DNA from 3 places in the Sporosarcina sp. SG10008 genome. Region 1 is predicted to be linked to each of the others. Evidence: riboswitches for the same ligand, from Rfam matches in the RefSeq annotation. Region 1 holds a riboswitch; each other region holds the start of a gene.

Region 1 (7,833 bases):
GACGCAAATGACGGCGAAGTAACTGTCATTACAATCGGTGGAGAAGACGCGGAAAAACAACTTCGCACAGCGCTTGCAATGGGTGCAGACAAAGCGGTTCTAATCGATACTGAAGATGACCTTGATGAAATGGATGAATTCACATCTGCTAAAATTATTGCTGAGTATTTGAAAGATAAAGAAGTAGATTTGATTCTTGCAGGAAACGTTGCAATTGATGGCGGTTCTGGACAAGTTGGTCCACGTGTGGCTGAACTTCTAGGCATTAACTACGTAACGACAATTACGAACCTTGAAATCAACGGTACATCCGTCAAAATCATTCGTGATGTTGAAGGGGATTCTGAAACAATTGAAACGTCACTGCCATTACTAGTGACTGCTCAGCAAGGTCTTAACGAACCACGCTACCCGTCACTTCCAGGTATTATGAAAGCGAAGAAAAAGCCGCTTGAAAAGCTTGAACTAGATGATCTTGACCTAGAAGAAGATGACGTAGAAGCGAAAACACAAACAATCGAAATTTACCTTCCGCCGCAAAAAGCTGCTGGACGTATTCTTGAAGGCGATATTTCTGATCAAGTGAATGAACTTGTAAATCTGCTTAAAAATGAAGCTAAAGTAATCTAATCAGACTTTTAATTGTAATGGAGGGACTATAAATGTCTAAAAAAGTAGTAGTACTTGGGGAAGCACGAGAAGGAGCTTTGCGTAACGTTTCATTCGAAGCGATTGCAGCTGCTAAAAAGATTTCGGGAGGCGGAGAGGTTGTCGGGGTATTGCTCGGCGATGCTGTTCAGTCACTTGCAGAAGAAATGATTCATTACGGAGCTGACCGTGTCGTTACTGTGGAACATCCACATTTGAAACTATATACTTCTGACGCATTCAGCCAAGCGTTTATGGCAGTTTACGAACAAGAGAAACCGGAAGCTATTGTGTTCGGTCACACAGCTTTAGGGAAAGATTTGTCACCTAAGATTGCTAGTAAACTAGCATCAGGTTTAATCTCTGATGTAACTACTATTGAAGGCGAGGGCGATGCTGCGGTATTCATCCGTCCAATCTTCTCTGGTAAAGCATTTGAAAAAGTGAAGAACAAAGACGGACTTCTATTCATCACAGTACGTCCGAATAACATTGCGCCTTTAGAGCACGACGCAGCCAGAACAGGCGAAGTAGCTGCACTATCTGTTGATGTTACCAATCTTCGTACAATCATTTCAGAAGTTATTCGTAAATCGACAGAGGGTGTCGATCTTTCAGAAGCGAAAGTTGTTGTTGCTGGGGGCCGTGGCGTGAAAAGTGCGGAAGGCTTCGAACCATTGCAAGAACTTGCGACACTTTTAGGTGGAGCAATCGGTGCATCTCGCGGAGCATGTGACGCGGATTACTGTGACTATTCTCTACAAATCGGGCAAACTGGTAAAGTTGTTACACCGGACTTGTACATTGCTGCAGGTATCTCGGGGGCGATCCAACATATGGCGGGAATGTCTAACTCGAAAGTAATCGTGGCAATCAATAAAGATTCAGAAGCGAATATTTTCAAAGTAGCAGACTATGGAATTGTTGGTGACCTATTCGAGGTTATTCCGATGATGATTGAAGAAATTAAAAAAATTAAGACAAACTAATTTAAAGTGAAGCTCCCTCAACAGTGGGGAGCTTCTTTCAATAACTAAGCATATATTTAGCCCGTCATATAGCTGCATGCTATAATACAGACATAGGTTATCTATTAAGAGGAGGAAAATTTATTATGGCTATTATTCACGCGACTGATCAGAATTTTGACGAAAACATTAAAGAAGGACTTGTCCTTGTTGACTTTTGGGCACCTTGGTGTGGACCTTGTAAAATGATCGCTCCAGTTCTTGAAGAACTAAACGGCGAAATCGAAGGTAAAGCGAACATTGTTAAAGTTGACGTTGATGACAACCAAGAAACAGCAGGTAAATATGGTATCATGTCAATCCCTACTTTGGTTCTTTTCAAAGATGGAGAAATTGTTGACAAAGTTGTCGGCTTTAAACCAAAAGAAGCACTTGCTGAATTGATTGCAAAACACGCTTAATTAGTAACTTAATTTAGCAGAAGTTCAAAATCTGGGCGAATTATTTTTTGCGATGAAAGCGAAGCGGCAGTCGCAAATAGCCGAGATGTATTTGATAGAATAACCGGGTCCTTCATTGGCACCCGGTTTTTTGGTAGGTGAATTAGATGAATGAGTTAATCGCAGAAAAGTTGGCCATATTACCGGAGTTGCCAGGCTGTTATTTGATGAAAGATAGGCAAGGGACAATCATTTATGTGGGAAAAGCGAAAGTGTTGAAAAATCGGGTTCGTAGTTATTTTACGGGTAGCCATGATGCTAAAACACAGCGACTTGTGGGAGAAATCATAGACTTTGAATATATTGTCACTTCAACCAATCTGGAAGCGCTTGTCCTCGAGTTGAACCTTATCAAACAGTATGATCCGAAATATAATATCATGTTAAAAGATGATAAGACCTATCCCTACTTAAAATTAACGGCAGAGCGTCATCCGAAACTAATCATTACGAGACAAGTGAAAAAAGACAAAGGGAAATACTTCGGTCCGTATCCTCATGCTTTTGCCGCCGGTGAAACGAAAAAGTTGCTTGACCGGCTCTATCCTTATCGAAAATGTCATACGATGCCTGATCGGGTCTGTTTGTATTACCATCTTGGCCAGTGCCTCGCCCCTTGTGTCAATGAAGTGGAATTGGAAACGTACAAGGAAATGGTTGATGATATTACCCGCTTTTTGAATGGCGGCTATAAAAGTGTGAAAAAAGAATTGACGGAAAAAATGGCTGCAGCTGCGGAGAATTTGGAGTTTGAGCGCGCGAAAGAATACCGCGATCAGATTGTTAATATTGAAGCGATTATGGAAAAACAGGCGATGACGATGAGTGATTTCACTGATCGTGATGTCTTCGGATTTGCTGTGGACAATGGATGGATGTGTGTTCAAGTCTTTTTCGTCCGTCAGGGAAAGCTAATTGAACGGGATGTATCGCTATTCCCGGTTTATCAAGAACCGGAAGAAGAACTGCTAACGTTCATCGGACAGTTTTACGGTAAGTCCCAACATTTAATCCCGAAAGAAATCTTGTTGCCTCAGGGAATGGATAGTGAAATCGTCCGTCAACTTCTAGATGTCAATGTCTTCATTCCACAGCGCGGTAAAAAGAAAGATCTCGTCCATCTAGCCATCAAGAATGCCGAGATATCATTGAAAGAAAAGTTCCAACTTATTGAACGACAAGAACTTCGTACAATTGGCGCATGTGAAGAACTTGGCAAGGCGATGAATATCACCATACCGTACCGTATTGAGGCATTTGATAATTCACATATGTACGGTTCAGATGCCGTCTCTGCAATGGTGTCATTCCTTGATGGGAAACCGAATCGTAAAGACTACCGAAAGTATAAGACGAAGACTGCAGCTGCACACGATGACTACGCGGCGATGCGTGAGGTTGTAAGGCGGCGTTATATCCGTGTGCTAAAGGATGATTTGCCATTACCTGACCTAATCGTTATAGATGGTGGTAAAGGTCATATGGAAGCGGCCAGGGAAATCATTGAAGATGAGTTGAACTTGTCGATTCCAATTGCTGGACTTGCGAAGGACGATAAACACCAGACGGCGCAACTTCTCTATGGCAATCCGATTGAAATGATCCCGCTAAAGAGAACGAGTGAAGCATTTTACTTGTTACAGCGAATTCAAGACGAAGTGCACAGGTTTGCAATTACGTTCCACAGGCAACGGCGCGAAACGAATTCATTGACATCAGCGCTCGATGGATTACCAGGCGTCGGACCGAAACGAAAAACATTATTACTCAAACACTTTGAGTCTATGAAAAAGATTCGTGAAGCATCCGTTGAAGAGCTGCAACAAGCGGGCTTGCCGAAGGTGGTTGCAGAATCAGTGGAAACGTATTTCCGTGAAGAGGCATTGCGAGAAGAGAAGTAATGTGATAGAGTGAACGCACTGAGTTTTTTCACTAAAAATTGCATATGTAGTGAAGATAGAGGTGCGGATACCAATAGTAAATCTCCGGAAGGCGGCAGCCTGATGAACGGGATTGAAAGGAGTATTCGCCGAAGCGGACCAATCGGCTGTCACGATTGTCCTGCTGGATTTCCATTGAATAAATGGAAGTCTGTCAGGTATAAAAATACCTGGAGAGCTATCTGAACGGGGCGGCTCTTCGGCGAGCGCTCCAATCGGACCGGCTCTCATACTTATGAGGGCCGTTTTTGCGTTCAGGCGGAAATTGGAGGGAAAATCATGGAACGAATTGTAATGAAATTTGGTGGCACATCAGTTGCGAACCCCGAGAGGATTGCACGCGCTGCAAAGCTTGTACAAGGTGAAGTAAGTCGGGGGAATCAAGTTGCGGTTATCGTCTCTGCAATGGGGAAAACAACGGATGATCTTCTAAAGCTCGCCGTGGAAGTTAATCCGAAAGCGGGCCGCCGCGAACTTGATATGCTACTTGCGACAGGTGAGCAAGTAACAGCATCCCTTTTAGCGATGGCAATTGCGGCACAAGGTTTGGAGGCTCGCTCATATACAGGGTGGCAAGCGGGTGTAACGACAGAGTCAGTTCACGGCAATGCGCGAATCGAGCAAGTCAATGCAGATAAGGTTGTATCGACGCTTGAATCGGGTGCTGTTGCAGTGATTACCGGCTTTCAAGGTGCTGACAGCTCAGGTGAGTTGACAACACTTGGTCGCGGGGGATCTGATACAAGTGCTGTGGCGATTGCGATTGCAATAGATGCAGCTATCTGTGATATTTACACAGACGTTGAAGGGGTATTTACGACAGATCCAAGATTAATTGGACAAGCGAAGAAGCTTGAGGAAATATCATATGATGAAATGCTTGAAATCGCGAATTTAGGTGCAGGAGTACTTCACCCAAGAGCGGTTGAGTTTGCCAAGAACCATCAAATGCCGCTTCGGGTCAGACCTGCACATATGGAAGGTGAAGGAACGATTATCAAGGAGGAAATTGATTTGGAAAACAATTTAATTGTTCGGGGCATCGCCTTTGAAAGAGATATCATTCGGATTACAGTTATGTATGACGTTCCATACAATGGCTCGCTTGCGAATATATTCACTGCACTTGCGGATCACCATGTTAACGTCGATATTATCGTCCAGACAATTATGGAAGGCGTACAGCCGTCTGTGTCATTTTCCATTAAGAAAGAGGATTTTGCAGAAGCTATTAATGTTTTAGAGACGGAAAAAGAAGCTCTTGGTTACAACAGAGCCGACTTTGAAGTGGGTCTTGCGAAAGTTTCAATCGTTGGAAGTGGAATGGTATCCAACCCAGGAGTCGCTGCACAAATGTTTGAGATACTCCGTAGTGCATCAGTTCCTGTGAAAATGGTTAGTACGTCTGAAATCAAGGTATCCGTAGTTATTCCAGAATCGGATATGGAAATAGCGGTAGCGGCGCTTCATAAACAATTCGGGTTAGACAACGACTGAAATAATTTGTTATGTCTATTGTTAACCATTTTATTGCAAGTGCCTGAAGACAAAGGGCGCTCTATCACTTTTAATAAAGCCTTCCTTGTAAATTTTAGTTAAGACTATACAAGTTACAGTGCAATTCCATATAGAAAGTGACACTTCCTTAAAATCAAAAAGGAAATGCTATATAGATGGATTCAGCAGCCAAAATTCCATCTTTGGCTGCTCTATTATGGATTGGAAAGTGCTTATTCATTCGTTCCCAAAAACCCCTCATGTGATTAACGAGAAAACTGCGAGAGGTGCAACCCTACGGAAACTGTACATAGGGTGTTTCATCATGAAAATAAGCAGTAATTTACTGGTTATTTTTAGTTATATATGTTGACATAAAGAAACCCCTGTACAACGCACGGCGCATAGAGATGCCTTCGCTGGAGATCATATAGAATCAATAGTTCAACATATATAGATTAGTTGTATGAAAAAGAAGATGCGCCCGATTTAAAGGATGCATCTTCTTTTTCATGCCTCAACTTTCGTTTTTAAGTCCCATTTGACTTGGAAATGGATGAGACCATCCTTTGCGTTAAATTCTCCGTAGCACTCAGTGAGCAATCCACTAAATTTCTGGTACTGTTGTGCAATGAAACCGGCTTCAAGTTGGCAAGATCTGTTTTGGGCATTTGTAGCGAAATCATTTTTTAAAGAATAAAAAGCCTCGTCTTTCAACGTCTTTTCGAGTTGAAGGGGCCCCCATCCGGCTTCTTGAAAGAACTCAGGAAGTTCATCAACACCAAAAATCGGGAATTTTCGAGCTACTTCTTTTCCGGCCCAATAGAGGATTTCATCTTCATGTTTCCCGAGGATACTTGGCAACACGTGATCTCGTAAAATTTCATAGCCAAAACGGGTTGGTGAATCATATGTAGTATTTTCCAATCGAATATGCAACCCTTTCGGTTAAATGATAGCGTTAGTGAATCCAAGAGAATAATAATATATTAAATTCGGGCGTGTCGAAAAGCCCACATCGTCTTGACCTCTTCAAAACTGAGGAGTACAATGGTTATGTCATAATATTGTACCACGAAGAGGTACGTCGTCAACGGTCGCTTCATGTCGAAATGATGACAGAGGCGCACTGAAGGACTCAGTTAATAAAGGAGGGTAAAAGACTTGTCGAGAGAATCAGATTTTTATTTGCGTCGTCTTCATTCACTGCTCGGAATCATTCCAGTGGGGCTTTTTGTTGCCCAACACTTAGTGATTAACCATTTTGCCACACGCGGCCCAGAGGCATTCAACACTGCATCCAATTTCATGGGTAACTTACCGTTCGTATTGTTTCTTGAATGGTTCATCATCTACATCCCACTTATGTTCCATGCGTTCTATGGTGTGTACATAGCTTTCACAGCGAAAAATAACGTAAAGCGTTACGGGACTTTCCGAAACTGGATGTTTATGCTACAACGAATTACGGGAGTATTCCTAGTCGTGTTCATCGCATGGCACATCTTCCAAACAAGAGTTCAAAAAGCATTGGGAGCTGATGTGGACTACGATATGATGGCTGACATCTTATCGAGTCCATTCATGCTTGCGTTCTACATTGCAGGTGTCCTTGCAGCTACATTCCACTTGGCGAACGGCGTTTGGTCATTCCTAGTAAGCTGGGGAATTACACAATCTCCACGTTCACAAACCATCGTTACGTATATCTCAATGGCAATATTCCTAGTGCTTTCTGTAATCGGTATACAAGCACTACTTGCATTTGTTTAATTTGAATCAGCAGAAATCCCTGCTGATTCAAATTTGGACGCAATTACGCCGAGGCGTAATTGAATAACAACTTAACTAAATGACTACGAGATCACCTATAATTTGAGGAGTGAAACAATAATGGCAAAAAGCAGATTGATTGTCGTCGGCGGTGGACTAGCCGGCCTGATGGCAACTATCAAAGCCGCTGAAGAAGGTACGCCGGTTGACTTGTTCTCCATTGTTCCGGTTAAACGTTCCCACTCTGTATGTGCACAAGGCGGCATTAATGGTGCAGTAAATACAAAAGGGGAAGGCGACTCACCTGACATTCATTTCGATGACTCTGTATACGGCGGAGACTTCCTTGCGAATCAACCACCAGTTAAGGCAATGACGGATGCAGCACCAGGAATCATCAGTCTATTGGACCGGATGGGCGTTATGTTCAACCGTACGCCAGAAGGATTGTTGGATTTCCGACGTTTCGGAGGTACAATGCATCACCGTACGGCTTTCGCTGGTGCG
Region 2 (7,833 bases), 990 kb from region 1:
GGATTTCGCAGTAAATATTGCGAAATCAACCATTAAGATTGGCCAGACAACCTCTTTACTGGAACTTACACATGTAGAGAAGATGAATGAACTATCAATTGAGATGCTCCGAAAAGCACTTCGATCTTTTTTAGAGGAAAGTATGGTACTTGCTAAAGAAGTTGGCGACTTAGAGGATGAAGTGGATCAATGTAGTCGTGAAAACTATAAAAAACTGACTACGTATTTAAGTGAACATCCAGAAGACACAAATCAGCTTGTTCAGTTATTATTTGTAAATCGTTATCTTGAGAGAACAGCAGACCACATCACAAATATTGCTGAGAGCGCGGCATATCTGATTAAAGGTCAGATATATGATTTTAATTCATAAAAATAAACCGGGGGAGAAAAATGAAAAATTTTCTCCTCCGGTTTTATTTAAGGTAGCTCGTAATAAAAATTAAGGGTATTCTATACATAATAAAAATATAGGGGAGGAAACTAGTATGACAAAGAGAAACAAGGAGTTGTCACTAGAACAACGTGAAGAATTACTCGAAATATTGAAAGCTCGTTTTGAGAAAAACATGAATCGCCATAAAGAACTTGAATGGAGTAAAGTCCAAGCGAAGTTGGAAGCGAATACTGAAAAACTATGGTCGCTTAATGAGATGGAAATAACCGGTGGTGAACCGGATGTTGTTGGTCATGATAAAAAGTCGGGCGATTATATTTTTTATGACTGTTCAATAGAAAGCCCTAAAGGCCGTAGAAGTGTTTGTTACGACCTTGAAGCGTTGGAGTCAAGAAAAAAGCATAAACCAGAAAATAATGCTCTTGATATGGCTTCCGACATGGGCATTGAGCTTTTAACGGAAGAACAATACCGGGAGTTACAGGAACTTGGAAAGTTCGATATGAAAACATCGAGCTGGGTGCAAACACCTGCCAATATTAGAAAACTCGGAGGGGCTATCTTTTGTGATTGGCGCTACGACACTGTCTTTGTGTATCACAATGGAGCAGAATCCTACTATGCTGCCAGGGGGTTCCGTGGCTCGCTGAGGGTCTAAATTTTGCACCCACTAAGCTTATAGACGATGAGATAGAGTGATGGGTGCCAGGTTCTTATTGATTTGTGAATTGTTTTGGAACCTGGTACCCTTCACAATGGTTTTTAAAAAGTTACTTTTTCATGGATATTTAGTGCTCGTTGTAGTGAACTTAGTTGTTCATCGCTTAAAGGAATCATAGGTAAGCGGACACCACCGACAGGGATTCCTTTTAAATTCAAAGCTGCTTTTACAGGTGATGGATTTGGAGCAGCAAAAAGTGCTTTCATTATAGGTAGTAGTCTACGATGATCCTTAGCTGCCTCTTGAATATTGCCGCTTTTGAAATGTTCAACCATCGTTTGCATTTCATTTCCTATAACATGGGATGCTACAGAAATAACACCTGTTCCACCAATTGATAACACTGGAATTGTTAAACCATCATCACCGCTATACAATGAAAAATCTTCAGGTGTATGAGTAATAATTTCGACCATCGCATCTAAATCACCGCTTGCCTCTTTAATAGAAACGATATTAGGTATTTTTGAAAGGCGAATGACTGTTTCAGCAGATATGTTGACAACACTGCGTCCGGGAACATTATAAAGTATAATCGGTAAAGATGTGACCTCCGAAATTGTCTTAAAGTGTTGATATAATCCTTCTTGAGATGGGTTGTTATAGTATGGCGCAACGAGCATAATACCATCGACACCTACATCTTCTGCAAGTATTGTTAGTTCAATTGATCCTTTTGTGTTGTTCGAGCCTGTACCAGCAATCACCGGAACTCTGCCATTCACAACGTCCACTGTAAACTTGAATAATTTGACCTTTTCTTCTTCTGTTAACGTCGGAGACTCTCCTGTTGTACCAGATACCACTAAGCCATCTGTTCCATTAGCAATTAAATAATTAATTAAGTTTTTTGTAGCTTGAAAATCAATTTCACCATTTTCATCAAAAGGAGTCACCATAGCAGTTAATACTTGTCCGAAATTCATTATTTCTCCACATCCTATAATTTATTTTAAAAAAATAGAGGAAGAAGGGCAGTTAGTGAATGAACGCAAAAAAGCAACAACAAGGGCTCGTTGTTGCAGTAGAAATAATAAATTATTTCTTTGCATAAGATAGCCCTCCATATAGTTTCCTATATGACAATTCTGTGTTTATTCAACACAGAACCAGCTTCAAGAAAATGAGATTCTCTCCACTTCGGCAAATTCCCCTTTCCACAAATGTCACAGGATCTCATCATCCTCCACGTGTGTACTGATGGTCTTTGCGCCTCTATCCTTACTTCAAAATTTTTGAAATAAGTGAATTTCTAATTAGACAAACCTTACCTCTATTCTAACGCAATTGCAAGGGAAAGGTGCCGAGTTCTAGAAAGGTTCTGAATTTAATGGGGACTTGATATTCTTTTAAATGTTATTTCGTCTGTTGATGACCCATTTATTTGAATAAAATACTAGTGAGAAGGGCTTGATGACCTTCATTTTCACTGGACTATTTCCGGCCCGCTTCCGGCTAACTATTCATGACAGATTTACTGAGGGGTACTAGCCATACATTTTTTAGTAATCCTGTTGTGGATAGTAGCCTGTCGCGTTCCTGCATTGTTCAAGTGGAAAATGCAGCTGTTTTGGAAGAAATGAATAGATGACTTTCTATAGAGAGTGTAAGTGCCCGAAGATACAATTTCGGGCACTCTTGAACGTTGTATAATGTGCTTCTTGCTTACTTTTAAGAAAGACTATGCATCTAATCATGTGATGCCTAATAGAAAGTGACACTTCTTTACTATTAAAAAAGAGAAAATCATAAAGAAAGTTTCAGCCGCCAAAATTGTATCTTTGGCGGATTATATCCAGATAAGAAGAACCGCTGTTCTTTCGTCCCAAAAAGTAGTTGTACACGTATCGCCTGAATTACTCTACGGAGCGTTTGTTGCCAGAATGGTTAATACACACTAAGATGAATGTATCAGGAAGCGAATCGATGGATTGTGGCTAAGAATAGAAAGAAAACAGCGGATTAGTTAATAAACAAGAGTTAGGAATAAATGTATAAAGGTGATGTTAGTTATGAAAGTTGAAATTGAAAATGAAATTATAGAATTTAATGTTCAGTATGGAAATAGGAAGAAGCTAGCGATTCAGATAGATTCGTTTGGTTTCATAACTGTTAAAGCTCCAAATGACACAAGTAAAGAAATGATTGTCAGTGCCATTGAGAGCAAAGGGAAAAGGATACTAGAGAAAATACATGAAATTGAAGTAGCTCGAGAAGCCCCTAAGGCAAGAGAGTATCACGCTCAAGGGAAGTTTTTATACCTTGGGAAAGACCGTTTTCTTCATGAGTTAATAGATAGTAGTGAGTTAAATGAAGAGGTACTTAAAAGAAATCTCAAGAAGTTCTATATCGCCAGCTGTAGGACGATTATAGAAGAACGGATAAAAATATATCAAAAACAACTAAAAGTAAAGCCTAAAATCATCGAAATAGTAGAGTCTAAAGCCAAGTGGGGTAGTTGTAGTTCGGATAAAAAGCTAACTTTTAATTATCGTCTAGCTATGGCCCCGGTTGAAGTCATCGATTATGTGATAATCCATGAACTTTGTCATATACTTCATATGAATCATGATCGCTCATTTTGGAGACGTGTCGGAAGTATTATGCCGGATTATAAAGAGAAGGAAGAGTATTTGGCGAGGCATGGGTATTCAATGTCACTTTAATAAAAACGATCACATTTCGAAATGTGATCGTTTTTTTGTGTTCGAAAACGTATTCTCTATTGTTCTTGGTGATGTTTTACTTGTAGTTCCCCGATGGTTGAGGTCACAACTTACTTCAATTTGGTTAAATTGGAAGAGGTGAACAGATCCAGGGGATTTTAATCAATTTATAAAATTCGCATTGTTTTCTGCGAATTTAAATTAGTTTATGGTATTATTTACCTTGTATGGGAAGGTGGGAAGACATGAAAACTAAAAAAATCATTAAGACCACATTAGAGATAGTAGGTTTTCCGTTTGTAATGGCAAACATGTATTTTGATAAGAAGAATAGGGTAAGAGAAATAGGTGATTTAGTAAATATAAAAGATAGGGTAGTTCATACTGTTGTTTCTGAATGTGAAGAGGCTAAATGTACTGTAATATTAGACGCGGGGTTAAGTTGCTGTTCAATTGATTGGTATTATATTCAGCCTCAATTATCTAAGTTTTGCAGGGTAATCTCATTTGATAGAGCAGGGTATGGTTGGAGCACTGCAATAGAGAAAGCATACACAAGCGAAGATGTTGTTAGTGATTTATCGGAGATTTTAGAGAAGCTTCAAATAAATCCACCATATATCTTAGTAGGACATTCCTTTGGGGGTCTAAATATGCGATTATTTGCTAGTAAATATCCAAATAAGGTAGCATCTTTAATCTTAATTGATTCTGTTCATGAAAATAGATATTTGAGTGCTGAATGGGACGCTGTTCGAAGGAAAATGCATAGGAAAAATCTGAATTTATTCAAGTTCGGTTATCTCACCAGTGGTTTAGGGCTTCCGAAATTATTAAAACTTCCTGTTGGAAGAAAACAACTTCCAGAACCATATCAGAAGTATATTAAGTATATAGGATACCGTTCAAAATCTTATGAAGCTGTTTTTAAGGAATTTCTATATAGCGAAAAATCTGCTATGCAACTTAAAAAGTCCGAACCACTTAATTTAAATCTATCCGTAACAATTCTAAGTTCTAATAATATAGACCCAATTTGGATTAAACAACAAAAACTTCTTAGTAATTTGACAAATAATACTGTGCAAATTAAAACTAACAATAATCATTCAATACATTTAGAAAACCCAGAATTAGTTATAGATACTATAAGCAGAGCTGTAAAACAGTTAGATGACAATATGTCTTTGTTGTGCTAAGAGATATGTAATCGCGTTATTCACTGGTGTCGCGTAGTTGTGAATAGGAGAAAAAAGATGCAGTAAATTGAAATCTAGTGCTTGTGAAAATATAAAAAGGTATTTTGAGTTGTTTGGGTAGTGTGTATCTTTCACTAAGGAGAAGGGAGAAGGAATACTCTTGGGAACCCCTTTAGGCATCGTGAATTGGGTAGAACAAAATGAAGTTATGGATGATCTATTAATTCAAGGAGACACCTTAACCATGCAGCCAATGGATCATGGATTTGAAGCTGAAGTCATGAAGATATGTTCAGGTAAAGATAGCTTTGTATTGAAAGTATGGAGTAAGAGTTCTAAACCCGATATTAGTTTTCAATATCGATTATTGAATGTCCTATTGGAACGAGGATTATCAGTCTCTAAACCATTAGGCTGGGGGATAAATCTAAAAGGAGATAAGGTGTTGTTAACAACATTTGACGGAATACCTGTGCTTAAAGCAAACGAAAAGAAAATGACAAAGATTGCAAACATCTTATCAAAAATACATCAAATTCCCGTTAAAGAGATTGGAAATATAAAACTTCCAAAGTACGATTTCATTGACTATTTTTTTCCTGGAGTAAGAGAACACTCTGACATATATAAAGCATTGATTTCTCTTGTACAAACAACCCAAATAAAGCAAGAACATATTATTCATGGCGATTTTCATGTGAATAACATTATGGAGGAAAATGACCAGTATACTGTAATCGATTGGACGAATGGGCAATTAGGGGACCCGAGATATGATTTTGCGTGGTCACTTACTTTACTGAAAATATATGTCTCAGAGCGATATGCTTATGTGTTTCGTTCTGCTTATCTTTTAGAAAATGATATTCAGCAGAAGGAACTTGAAGTTTTTGAAGCCTTGGCTTGTCTCAGGTGGCTCGTGCTTAATAGAAGTGGTGGGGTACCCAAAGATTCTAATACAATAGAAAGAGTAAAAGGTTTAGTGACAAATAATCCTTCTTTAAAAGAATTTGAGTTTACTATATAAAAGGAAGGGGATGATTATTTCCCCTTCCTTTTATTATGTCATACGCAACGAATGTCAGTTTAGATATGTACCTCTAGAAATGAATACAGTTACATCTTAATTTATACTACCGTCAGCACCCAACGCACGTTGGATGCGTTACATGGTTGGAGATTTAATTATAGATTATTAAGGAATCCAACCCATTAAAAATAATCTCTTTACTATAAATGGGGTAAAGGTTTATTGGGTATTCAAGTATTGCAAAAGGTACCAGGTTAAAAACAATTGGGAATTGTTTTTAACCTGGTACCTTTTTTGTGTCCAGTATTCGACTCAATAACAAATCATTTAATCCTCTCGGTACTCAAATTATTATTAATTGATTTGATGTTTGGCATGTTATTAATAATGTGAAACCAAAATACATTCAAGAAAAAAAGTGTTTTTTGTGTGGTAACGAGTAATTGAATACGAATGTAATTGATTCCAATACGGGTTTTAATTAAATTATTTCTTTCAGTATTTGTGAGGTGAGAAAAGCCTGAATTAATAAGGGGTGAATAACATATTTTTTCAGTAATCAGACTATGAAACATTTAATAATAATAAGGTATTCATGATTTTTATATAAATGAAAAGTGAACTTGTTGAACGTTTTGTGACGTAATTACTAGCCTTTCGGTGAAGAATTGATGAAGTTTTGATGAAGTTCGCTTTAGGTAATTGTTTTTAGTATTTCATTATAATAAGATGAAAATGTGTTGTGAGAGTAACCGACTAATATGTTTTTTTATTATGCTACTAAAGCTTATAGAGTAAAAGAAAGGGGTACCTTCATGAGAATGAAATGGACTTTTTTAGGTTTGATTATCAGTATTATCGCAGTGTTAGCTGGCTGTGAACCAGTAATGGTTATGGATCCAAAAGGGCCGCAAGCTGAAACGATTTCTAATGTTATTTGGATATCGATTGCTACCATGGCGTTGGTTGTGGTCGTGGTTTTCGGTATGTTGGCATACATCGTAATAAAATATCGTGCGTCGAAACAGAGCGCAGATTATGAGCCCCCACATATCGAAGGTAATCCGGTGGTTGAAGCGATTATTGTTGGTATTCCGGTTCTGATTATCATTTTCCTTTCAATCATCACTGTCAAATCCACTTATGAAGTTGAGGCGACACCAAAGGGTTATGAAGGTCAAAAGCCATTGGTTGTTTATGCATCTTCCTCTGACTGGAAATGGCATTTCAGTTATCCGGAAGAAAATATCGAAACGGTTAACTATTTGTATATCCCAACAGATCGACCGTTGGAATTTAGACTTTACTCATACGGACCCATCACGAGTTTTTGGATTCCACAACTTGGCGGACAAAAATATGCAATGTCGGACATGGTGACCACGTTACATTTGGCAGCTAGCGTTCCGGGAGAATACATGGGGAGAAATGCAAACTTTAGCGGTAAAGGGTTCGCTGAGAATATATTCCATGTGGAAGCGATGCCTGAATCGGAATTCGATAAATGGGTAGAAGAAGTGAAAGCGACTGCGGATACTCTTACTGAAGAGAGATTTGAAGAGTTATTAGAACCGGGTCATCTTGGCCAATTAACGTTTAATAAAACTCACTTGGAATTCTCACCGGCTCCAGAAGGGGAGCATGGGGGACATCAACATGGATCAAGTAATTCCGATGATAAAGCAAAAAAAGACGAATCTACCGATGTTGATGGTGGATCAGACATGGAACATCAACATTAAAATTTCCAAACAAATCACTTTGCATATAGAGTCTAATTTTTGAGAGGAGTCATAGAAGTATGGAGTACTTTGATCGTT
Region 3 (7,833 bases), 660 kb from region 1:
ATGATATAGCCCATTGTGGCCACCAATGCACAGATTAATGCATAAGGAAACTGTGTCGCAACGTGATCTATATGGTTACAGCCTGCACCTGTAGAAGATAGAATCGTTGTGTCAGAAATCGGTGAAGCATGATCGCCGAAAACTGCTCCCGCAAGTACTGCTGCAAGTGCTGGCAGTAACATTTCCGGTGCCGCGTCAATCATTATGGTGCCTGCAATCGGCATAAGAATACCAAATGACCCCCATGAGCTACCTGTCGAAAAGGCCATAATACAAGCAAGGATAAACATGATGACCGGCAGGAATGAAACCGATATATTCGATTTCAACACAAGCTCTGATAAATATAAGCCTGTTTCCAATTTTCCTATCAGGAATGATAATGACCACGCAAAAATAAGAATCAGCACAGGTGGCATCATTGCTTTCAATCCATTTATAAAGGCACTGCCAATAAGAGAATAGCTTGCCGTTTCATTATTTTTCATCTGTTGCATATATAATACTACCGCTATTAGCGTGGCGATAATTCCACCCGACAGTAATGCAAGAGAGACATCCGTATTTTCAAAAATTGACAAAAGGTTCATTGATCCGCCGGCTAAATAACCTGTCCAAATCATAACCGCAAATGTCACTGCAACAAGTGTGACGATTGGTGCGACTAAATCCCGAACGCGGCCATGTGCGTGTACTGGGAAGTCTTCTTTTAACTGACCTGGAATTGTTTTAGCAGGATCAAATAATTGACCTGTTTCTGTAGCAAGTTGTTCATGTCTCTTCATTTCGAATAGATCGAAATTGGTCCACGCAAGGAAAAACACCATTGCAAGTGTTGCAATAACGTAAAAATTCATAGGCGCCATCATAATGAAGGCAGATAGTGGTGAATAGCTAATCGCTGCAGCACCACCAAATATAAGTGCAAGTTGGCCTATTAAAAAGGCACCCCAACTTGAAATTGGTGAAATGACACAAATCGGTGCTGAGGTTGAATCGATGAAATAAGCTAGTTTTGCTCTTGAAACTCGATGCTGATCTGTAATCGGACGAGCAATTTGGCCAACTGCCAATGCATTGAAATAGTCATCCACAAAAATAGCTATACCGAGAAATACTGTGAGCAGTTTTGCACCACGTTTTGTTTTGATGTGCCGCACTGCCCATTCTGCAAATGCCCTGCTTCCACCGGATAAACTAACAAATGCAGTGATAACCCCTAATAGAAGGATGAAAAGGATAATGTAAATGTTCCCTGTATTCAGTCCACCATCCCAAAATGTAGCCTTAACTGACTCCAATAAATTTTTTAATGATTCAACAGGTCCGAACGACGCCGCCAGCAGAGCACCTGAGACTATTCCTGCTCCGAGCGACAACAGCACCCGTTTAGTTGCAAACACCATAATAATTGCGATTAGTGGTGGTAAAATGGATACCCATGTTCCTATCATCTACTATTCCTCCATTTAGTCGGGTTGAGGCCCTGTATAGGGGGAATAAAAAAACGGCTACTAATTACACTCAGCAGAGTGCATCAGGAGCCGGCTTTATCTACGTTTCGTTTGTTGGATAACTAATACTGCTTATCTAACTCACGACTTGTAGCTCATCATACATGTTCAAAAATGTATGACAGTGTTATCCCTATTCGGAATAACCCCAGCCTGATAGATCCCGACGATCTTACCAAACTTCGGCAAAGCTTCCTTTTACACACGGTCATCGGTGTCAATCTCGCGTGTGTGACTAATAAGCAATGCAGCCTCTACCCAATCGATATTTCAATCCTCTACTAGCCTATCAGTTATCCACACCATTTTCAAGTCCCTTTTCATTCCTCTATCGCGGGAGGGGCTGGAACTTCGACCGATGGCGGATCCCCACCACCAGTCGTATAGATTTGAGGTACTGTTGATTGAATTAGTCCCATAGCTACCGGAATCTTCTGTGTCACTACACTTTGCTTTGTTGCAAGTGGGACAATGATTTGGACATTTACTGTTAATAATATATTCACTTCAACAACGGCATTGTTAATACCAAATTCACTAATTTTTGTATCTATAGTCGCTTGTACTTGACCTATGACATGAAAACGAATCGGTATTTTAGGCCCTAAGTTCCCTAGTAGTGGAATATTTGCCGCTTGAGCAAGAGGGACAAAAAAGACAATTCCCTCTTCACGTTTCATTGCTTGCGAATCAAATTCTATCTCATCTGTTGGTAATAAAGCTAGATTGCCCGCTTCAGCCTGTTGAAGATGGGACTCGACAAGACCATGTGTCTCCGCTAATACTCTGTTGATGATTTCAGTGTTGAATTTCACCATCCCTTTAGAATCGTTCGGGACGTTTACAATGATATCATTGACATCAAGTACATTGGCAGTCCTGGAATTGATGGCTTTATTGATAACATGGGCCGCGATTTTTTCTGTCTGTACCTCTGCATATTGAATATAAATTGGGGCAAGCCTTGCATTAATAATGTAAATAAAAAGGGCAATTGCGATAAGAATTGCAGGAATAAGAAGGGGTAACAATTTGCGTTTTTTCTTCCTGGATTTTCTAGTAACTTGGCCGTGAAATCTCAAGACGACTCCTCCTACTATACGTTATGCAGGAAGGTAGTCGTTCATTCTTTAATTAGTGTGGTTCCGTACCAACCAAGCACATCCCTGATTAATTCAGGCATATAGTACTCTATTTCTGCATGTTTAAGCGATGGAAAGAAAAAACCGAAAGTAAACATATCCAGTGTTGCAAGTGTATATTTTTGACCTGATACAACCTCCCGATTGCCCGCAAAAAGCTGATCATTTCTATTTTTATAAAGTCTTTCATGAATCATCGCACCCATTAACGAGCCACGGAAACCAAGTCCTTTGATTTCAATTTGCGGCCACTCTTTCGTTAATGACAGCTCATAGACTTCTTTCAATTCTGATCCATCGAGTGTAATGAGACATAAATTGATTGGATGAGGTAGAAGTGAATGTAAATCCTCTTTTGTCACCCACCCCTTTTCGAGACTACCTAGAAATATTCCTGCGTTAAACATGGCACAATCCGCTTGAGAATACGCAATGAGCGCTCTACCAAAGAAAGAGGACAGCGAACTAACATCAAATAGATTTTGAGATAAGTGAGAAGGATTATAAAAAACTTGTTCCTCCATTGCCTGCTTTCCTATTTTGATTAGATCATTTACTTTTTCAATATCTTTTTCATTGCTTTCAATCGAATCTGTCCTGACAAGTTCCGCATCCATTTGTAAAAGTTCTTTAGCATCCGTGTTAAATTTCACGGTTACATGACCAACATACTCACCGTATTTACCTGTTGCAGCCAAAAGTGTATTACCAATCAATTTGCCGTCATGAAATAGATGATGCGTATGCGCGCCTAAAATGACATCGATTTCTGAACATTCTTCTGCAAGCTTTTCATCTTCATGGATTCCCATATGTGATAGACAAACAATTACATCCGTCTCAGCAGCAATGCTTTCAGCAACAAGCTTTAAATTTTGGCGAGGCGCCGTCACTTGCCAGCCGAGCTTCAAATAGAAGGCTTTATATTCTGCAGTAGCTCCTATAACACCAATTCTTGTCCCTTGCTCAGTAACGTAGATTCTATAAGGTAACAACCATTTTGGACGACTACCATCTTCTTCGTATAAATTACTTAGAATGACATCGAACTTGGCATCCTTATAAAGAGTAGATAAAGCCTCTTTCGACATGGTAATTCCTTCGTTGTTGCCGATTGTTACCGCATCATAGCCTGCTTCATTCAACAATCGGATGTTTCCTTGACCTTTCGTCCCTTCCGTAAATGGATGAGAACGATCAACGTGATCTCCGATGTCAAAATGATAACAAGCATCTCCTTCTATTAAATGCTCGCGCTTTTTGTCACAAAGAAGCCTACTAATTTGCGGCCAGCTTTCAAAATGACTGTGGATATCATTTGTATGATAGAAATGAATTGTTTCAACCTTGTGATTCATATGTCACCCCATAAGTCCGTCAATAATCGATCTGATTCCTAGTAAGAGCAGGATAATTCGCAGTGCAACAACAAGCGTTTCCGATTTCATCTTTTGATTTAACCGAGCACCTATTTTAGCCCCGATATAAGCTGCTGGAATGACTGGAATCGTATAAAGCCACGGTACATTGCCAAGAGAAATATGCGTGATTGAATTGACGAGAGCTGATAAAAACACCATGAACATAGATGTACCGACTGCGACATGCGGTGGGAATAAGAAGAGTAGAATCATCGCTGGTACGAGGATTGAACCTCCTCCGATGCCGAAAAGACCCGATGCAAATCCGACGCCAAATGTCAGCAATAATGCAAACCAAACAGGGTACCCATAAATAAAAGTCTGATCTGTATTATCCGTGAAAGTTCTTTTTTTGCCGTGATTGACAAACCAGCTGACCGGTTTCAAATATTTACGTACCAGAAGAAGCGTCGATAATAGAATAAGTAAAATACCAAAATAGAGATTGAATGATGGCAGGTCAAGTCCTTTATTCACAAATGCACCGATAAGTGTCCCGGGAACACTTCCTAAGAAAAAGATGAACCCACTTTTGAAATCAATTGTTTTTGTCTTCATATAGGAAATTGTCGACGCCAAGCCCGTAAAGATCATCATAATAACAGATAGCCCAACGACGGTTTGCGGTGTAATTCCATCGATTAAGCCAAGGTTAATGCCAACGTAAAGTGTTGCTGGCACCAGAATGATACCACCACCTAATCCGACAAGTGCCCCAACAATTCCAGATGCTAGACCGATAACGGCCAATAAAATAAATTCCATCAAAATTCTCCTTCAAAAAAGTCAAGCTGCTTCGGCGTCAGACTTTCGTAGTTGATATTGAGCATTTTTTGAAAATGTTTCGCGTTTTGTGCTGCATGTCCGCCGGAATTATTGTTAAAAATGACGAAAACCTCATTCGTTTCTTGTTTTAATTTTTGAACAGCTGATTGAATCTCCTTCAGCTCAGTGTCATTGTAGTTATACAGATATCTAACTTTACGCCATGCTTTATCATCACCCGTAGTGTTGCGCCACCCTGCTACATTACGGCCGTGCAATCTAACAAGAACCTTATCCGGACGAGTGGTATTTGCTATTAGTGGAATACTCCCCTGCCCTGCTTGCGGTTCATCGCACACCGAGTGAATTACGTTCAGTTTCTTCAAAAAAGACAGAGTTTCTAGTTGAAATTTGGGTGAATACCATGACTGATGCCTAAATTCAACGGCGATATCGAATCCATGCAATTTAGCGCAAACGAAGCGAATTTCCTCAACATTCTCTTTTGTACAGTCAAACCATGGAGGGAATTGGACAAGAATCATCGCGAGTTTGCCTGCTTCTTGAAGTGGTGTAACCGATAGCCGGAAAAGATTGTACATTTCATCCACAGATGCATACGGGAGTTCACCCCGATGATGCCCAGTCATACCCTGGTAAGCCTTGACAATGAATCGGAAGTTATCTGGCGTTTCTTTAATCCATTTGCGAATATTACGCTCCGGCTGAATGGCATAAAAAGTAGCATCCAGTTCGACGATTGGAAAGTGTGCACTATAATCAATTAATTTTTCTTTCTTCGAAGAGGAAGAGTTATATACGTCCGGATGGTCACCCCAACCGGTTAATCCGATTTGGATCATTCCTCTGCCTCCTTTCAAATGAATCGGTACTATCTATATTAACATATTTAGACAACAGATTTGATGAAGTATACCACCTAGTTAATTCTAAATAAGTAGTGCCGAATATCACGTCTGTTGATTAACCATTTATTTGCATGAAATATTGGTGAGTAGGGCTTGGGAAAATCCATTTTCACTGGATCATTTTCGGTTCGCTTTCGGTGAATTATTCATGACAGATTTACTGAGGGGGGCCTAGTGTAACTAGAAGTGACTCCGTCACTTCTAGTTACACTTTTTTCAGTAATCTTGTTGTGAATACTTGCCTGTCGCGTTCCTACAATGTTCGAGTGAAAAGTGCAGTTATGTTTGAATGAAACGAATAGTTGACTTTCTATAGTGATTGTAAGTGCCCGAAGATGCAATTTCGGGCACTCTTGCACATTGTACAATGTGCTCCTTGCTTACTTTTAGCAAAGAGTATGCATGTAATCATGTGATACCTTATAGAAAGTGACACTTCTTTACTAAAAAAAGAAAAAACTATATAGAAATTTTCAGCCGCCAAAATTGCATCTTTGGCGGCTTTTTCTCCAGATAATAAGCCCCGCTATTCTTTCGTCCCAAAAAGCTTTAGCACTTCGTGTATTCATGCATTTGGAGCGCGACGGTTGAAGGACCACCATACGATCACCGAAAAGAGTGTGTAGGGATGCGACTTTGTCGCATCCCTACACATCCAGACATCTCGGTAATCGTATAGAAGTCATTCTATCCAAAGCGTTCCAAAGTCAATTATACACGTAGCGCGTAGTAGGTAATCCTGTTATTCACTGGTTACTTTGGTTAATCAACAGGTGTGGCCAAATATATGTAAAGACGAAAAAACCGACCCTAGTGGCCGGTTTTTTCGATATGATAATTACCCGATTGAACCTTCCATCTCAAACTTGATAAGACGGTTCATTTCTACAGCATATTCCATCGGCAATTCTTTTGTGAATGGTTCGATGAAGCCCATAACGATCATTTCAGTTGCTTCAAGTTCAGGAACTCCGCGGCTCATCAAGTAGAAGAGCTGTTCTTCTGATACTTTAGAAACTTTCGCTTCATGTTCAAGTGAAATGTTATCATTCAGGATTTCGTTATATGGAATCGTGTCAGATGTCGACAAGTCATCCATAATCAGCGTGTCACACTCGATGTTCGCGCGTGCGCCATCTGCTTTACGTCCAAAGTGAACGATTCCGCGATACGTTACTTTACCACCGTGTTGTGAAATTGATTTCGACACGATTGTAGAAGACGTATTTGGTGCAAGGTGATGCATTTTCGCTCCAGCATCCTGATGCTGACCTTTTCCTGCTAGTGCGATAGAAAGTGTCATACCACGTGCGCCTTCGCCTTTAAGAATGATTGCAGGATATTTCATCGTCAATTTAGAGCCGATGTTCCCGTCAATCCATTCCATTGTTGCGTTTGCGTCACAAACTGCACGCTTCGTTACAAGATTGTAAACGTTATTTGCCCAGTTTTGGATTGTTGTATAACGGCAATACGCATCTTTTTTAACAATGATTTCAACGACAGCACTGTGAAGTGAATTCGTTGTATAAACAGGTGCAGTACATCCTTCAACGTAATGGACGCTTGCTCCTTCATCAACAATAATCATAGTACGCTCGAACTGACCCATGTTTTCCGAGTTAATACGGAAATAGGCTTGAAGTGGAGTTTCAACTTTAACGCCCGGTGGTACATAGATGAACGAACCGCCTGACCATACAGCCGAGTTCAATGCAGCGAACTTGTTATCTGAGTTTGGAATGATTGTTCCCCAATACTTTTTGAACAGTTCTTCGTCTTCCTTTAGTGCTGAATCTGTATCTTTAAACACAATTCCAAGGTCGACAAGTTCTTGTTTCATATTATGGTAAACAACTTCAGATTCGTATTGTGCAGAAACACCTGCAAGGTATTTTTGTTCAGCTTCAGGAATACCAAGTTTATCAAACGTACGCTTGATTTCTTCTGGTACTTCATCCCAAGAGCGTTCCGCCCCTTCAGAAGGTTTAACATAGTAAGTAATCTCGTCAAATTTAAGGGAGTTTAGATCTCCACCCCATTGTGGCATTGGCATTTTGTA

What was found. Region 1 has a riboswitch for lysine ahead of ACGLYD_RS05150 (aspartate kinase). Riboswitches for the same ligand answer to the same signal wherever they lie in the genome.
Region 2: another riboswitch for lysine. It lies ahead of dapA (4-hydroxy-tetrahydrodipicolinate synthase); the one in region 1 lies ahead of ACGLYD_RS05150 (aspartate kinase).
Region 3: another riboswitch for lysine. It lies ahead of ACGLYD_RS01990 (Na+/H+ antiporter NhaC family protein); the one in region 1 lies ahead of ACGLYD_RS05150 (aspartate kinase).

What each region holds. Positions count from the first base shown of each region.
Region 1 covers NZ_CP172607.1:1,049,018-1,056,850, forward strand. The annotation lists gene ACGLYD_RS05130 (electron transfer flavoprotein subunit beta/FixA family protein) at 1-630, shown strand, start outside; gene ACGLYD_RS05135 (electron transfer flavoprotein subunit alpha/FixB family protein) at 663-1,637, shown strand; gene trxA (thioredoxin) at 1,763-2,077, shown strand; gene uvrC (excinuclease ABC subunit UvrC) at 2,224-4,017, shown strand; lysine riboswitch at 4,066-4,245, shown strand; gene ACGLYD_RS05150 (aspartate kinase) at 4,336-5,553, shown strand; gene ACGLYD_RS05155 (YslB family protein) at 6,064-6,480, opposite strand; gene ACGLYD_RS05160 (succinate dehydrogenase cytochrome b558 subunit) at 6,718-7,326, shown strand; gene sdhA (succinate dehydrogenase flavoprotein subunit) at 7,447-7,833, shown strand, end outside.
Region 2 covers NZ_CP172607.1:61,350-69,182, forward strand. The annotation lists gene phoU (phosphate signaling complex protein PhoU) at 1-373, shown strand, start outside; gene ACGLYD_RS00265 (DUF4256 domain-containing protein) at 489-1,055, shown strand; gene dapA (4-hydroxy-tetrahydrodipicolinate synthase) at 1,160-2,044, opposite strand; lysine riboswitch at 2,167-2,344, opposite strand; gene ACGLYD_RS00275 (M48 family metallopeptidase) at 3,131-3,784, shown strand; gene ACGLYD_RS00280 (alpha/beta fold hydrolase) at 4,030-4,983, shown strand; gene ACGLYD_RS00285 (aminoglycoside phosphotransferase family protein) at 5,144-6,010, shown strand; gene qoxA (cytochrome aa3 quinol oxidase subunit II) at 6,829-7,755, shown strand; gene qoxB (cytochrome aa3 quinol oxidase subunit I) at 7,815-7,833, shown strand, end outside.
Region 3 covers NZ_CP172607.1:385,813-393,645, reverse strand. The annotation lists gene ACGLYD_RS01990 (Na+/H+ antiporter NhaC family protein) at 1-1,454, opposite strand, end outside; lysine riboswitch at 1,598-1,779, opposite strand; gene yunB (sporulation protein YunB) at 1,835-2,596, opposite strand; gene ACGLYD_RS01980 (bifunctional UDP-sugar hydrolase/5'-nucleotidase) at 2,638-4,014, opposite strand; gene ACGLYD_RS01975 (sulfite exporter TauE/SafE family protein) at 4,018-4,842, opposite strand; gene ACGLYD_RS01970 (DUF72 domain-containing protein) at 4,842-5,705, opposite strand; gene sufB (Fe-S cluster assembly protein SufB) at 6,610-7,833, opposite strand, start outside.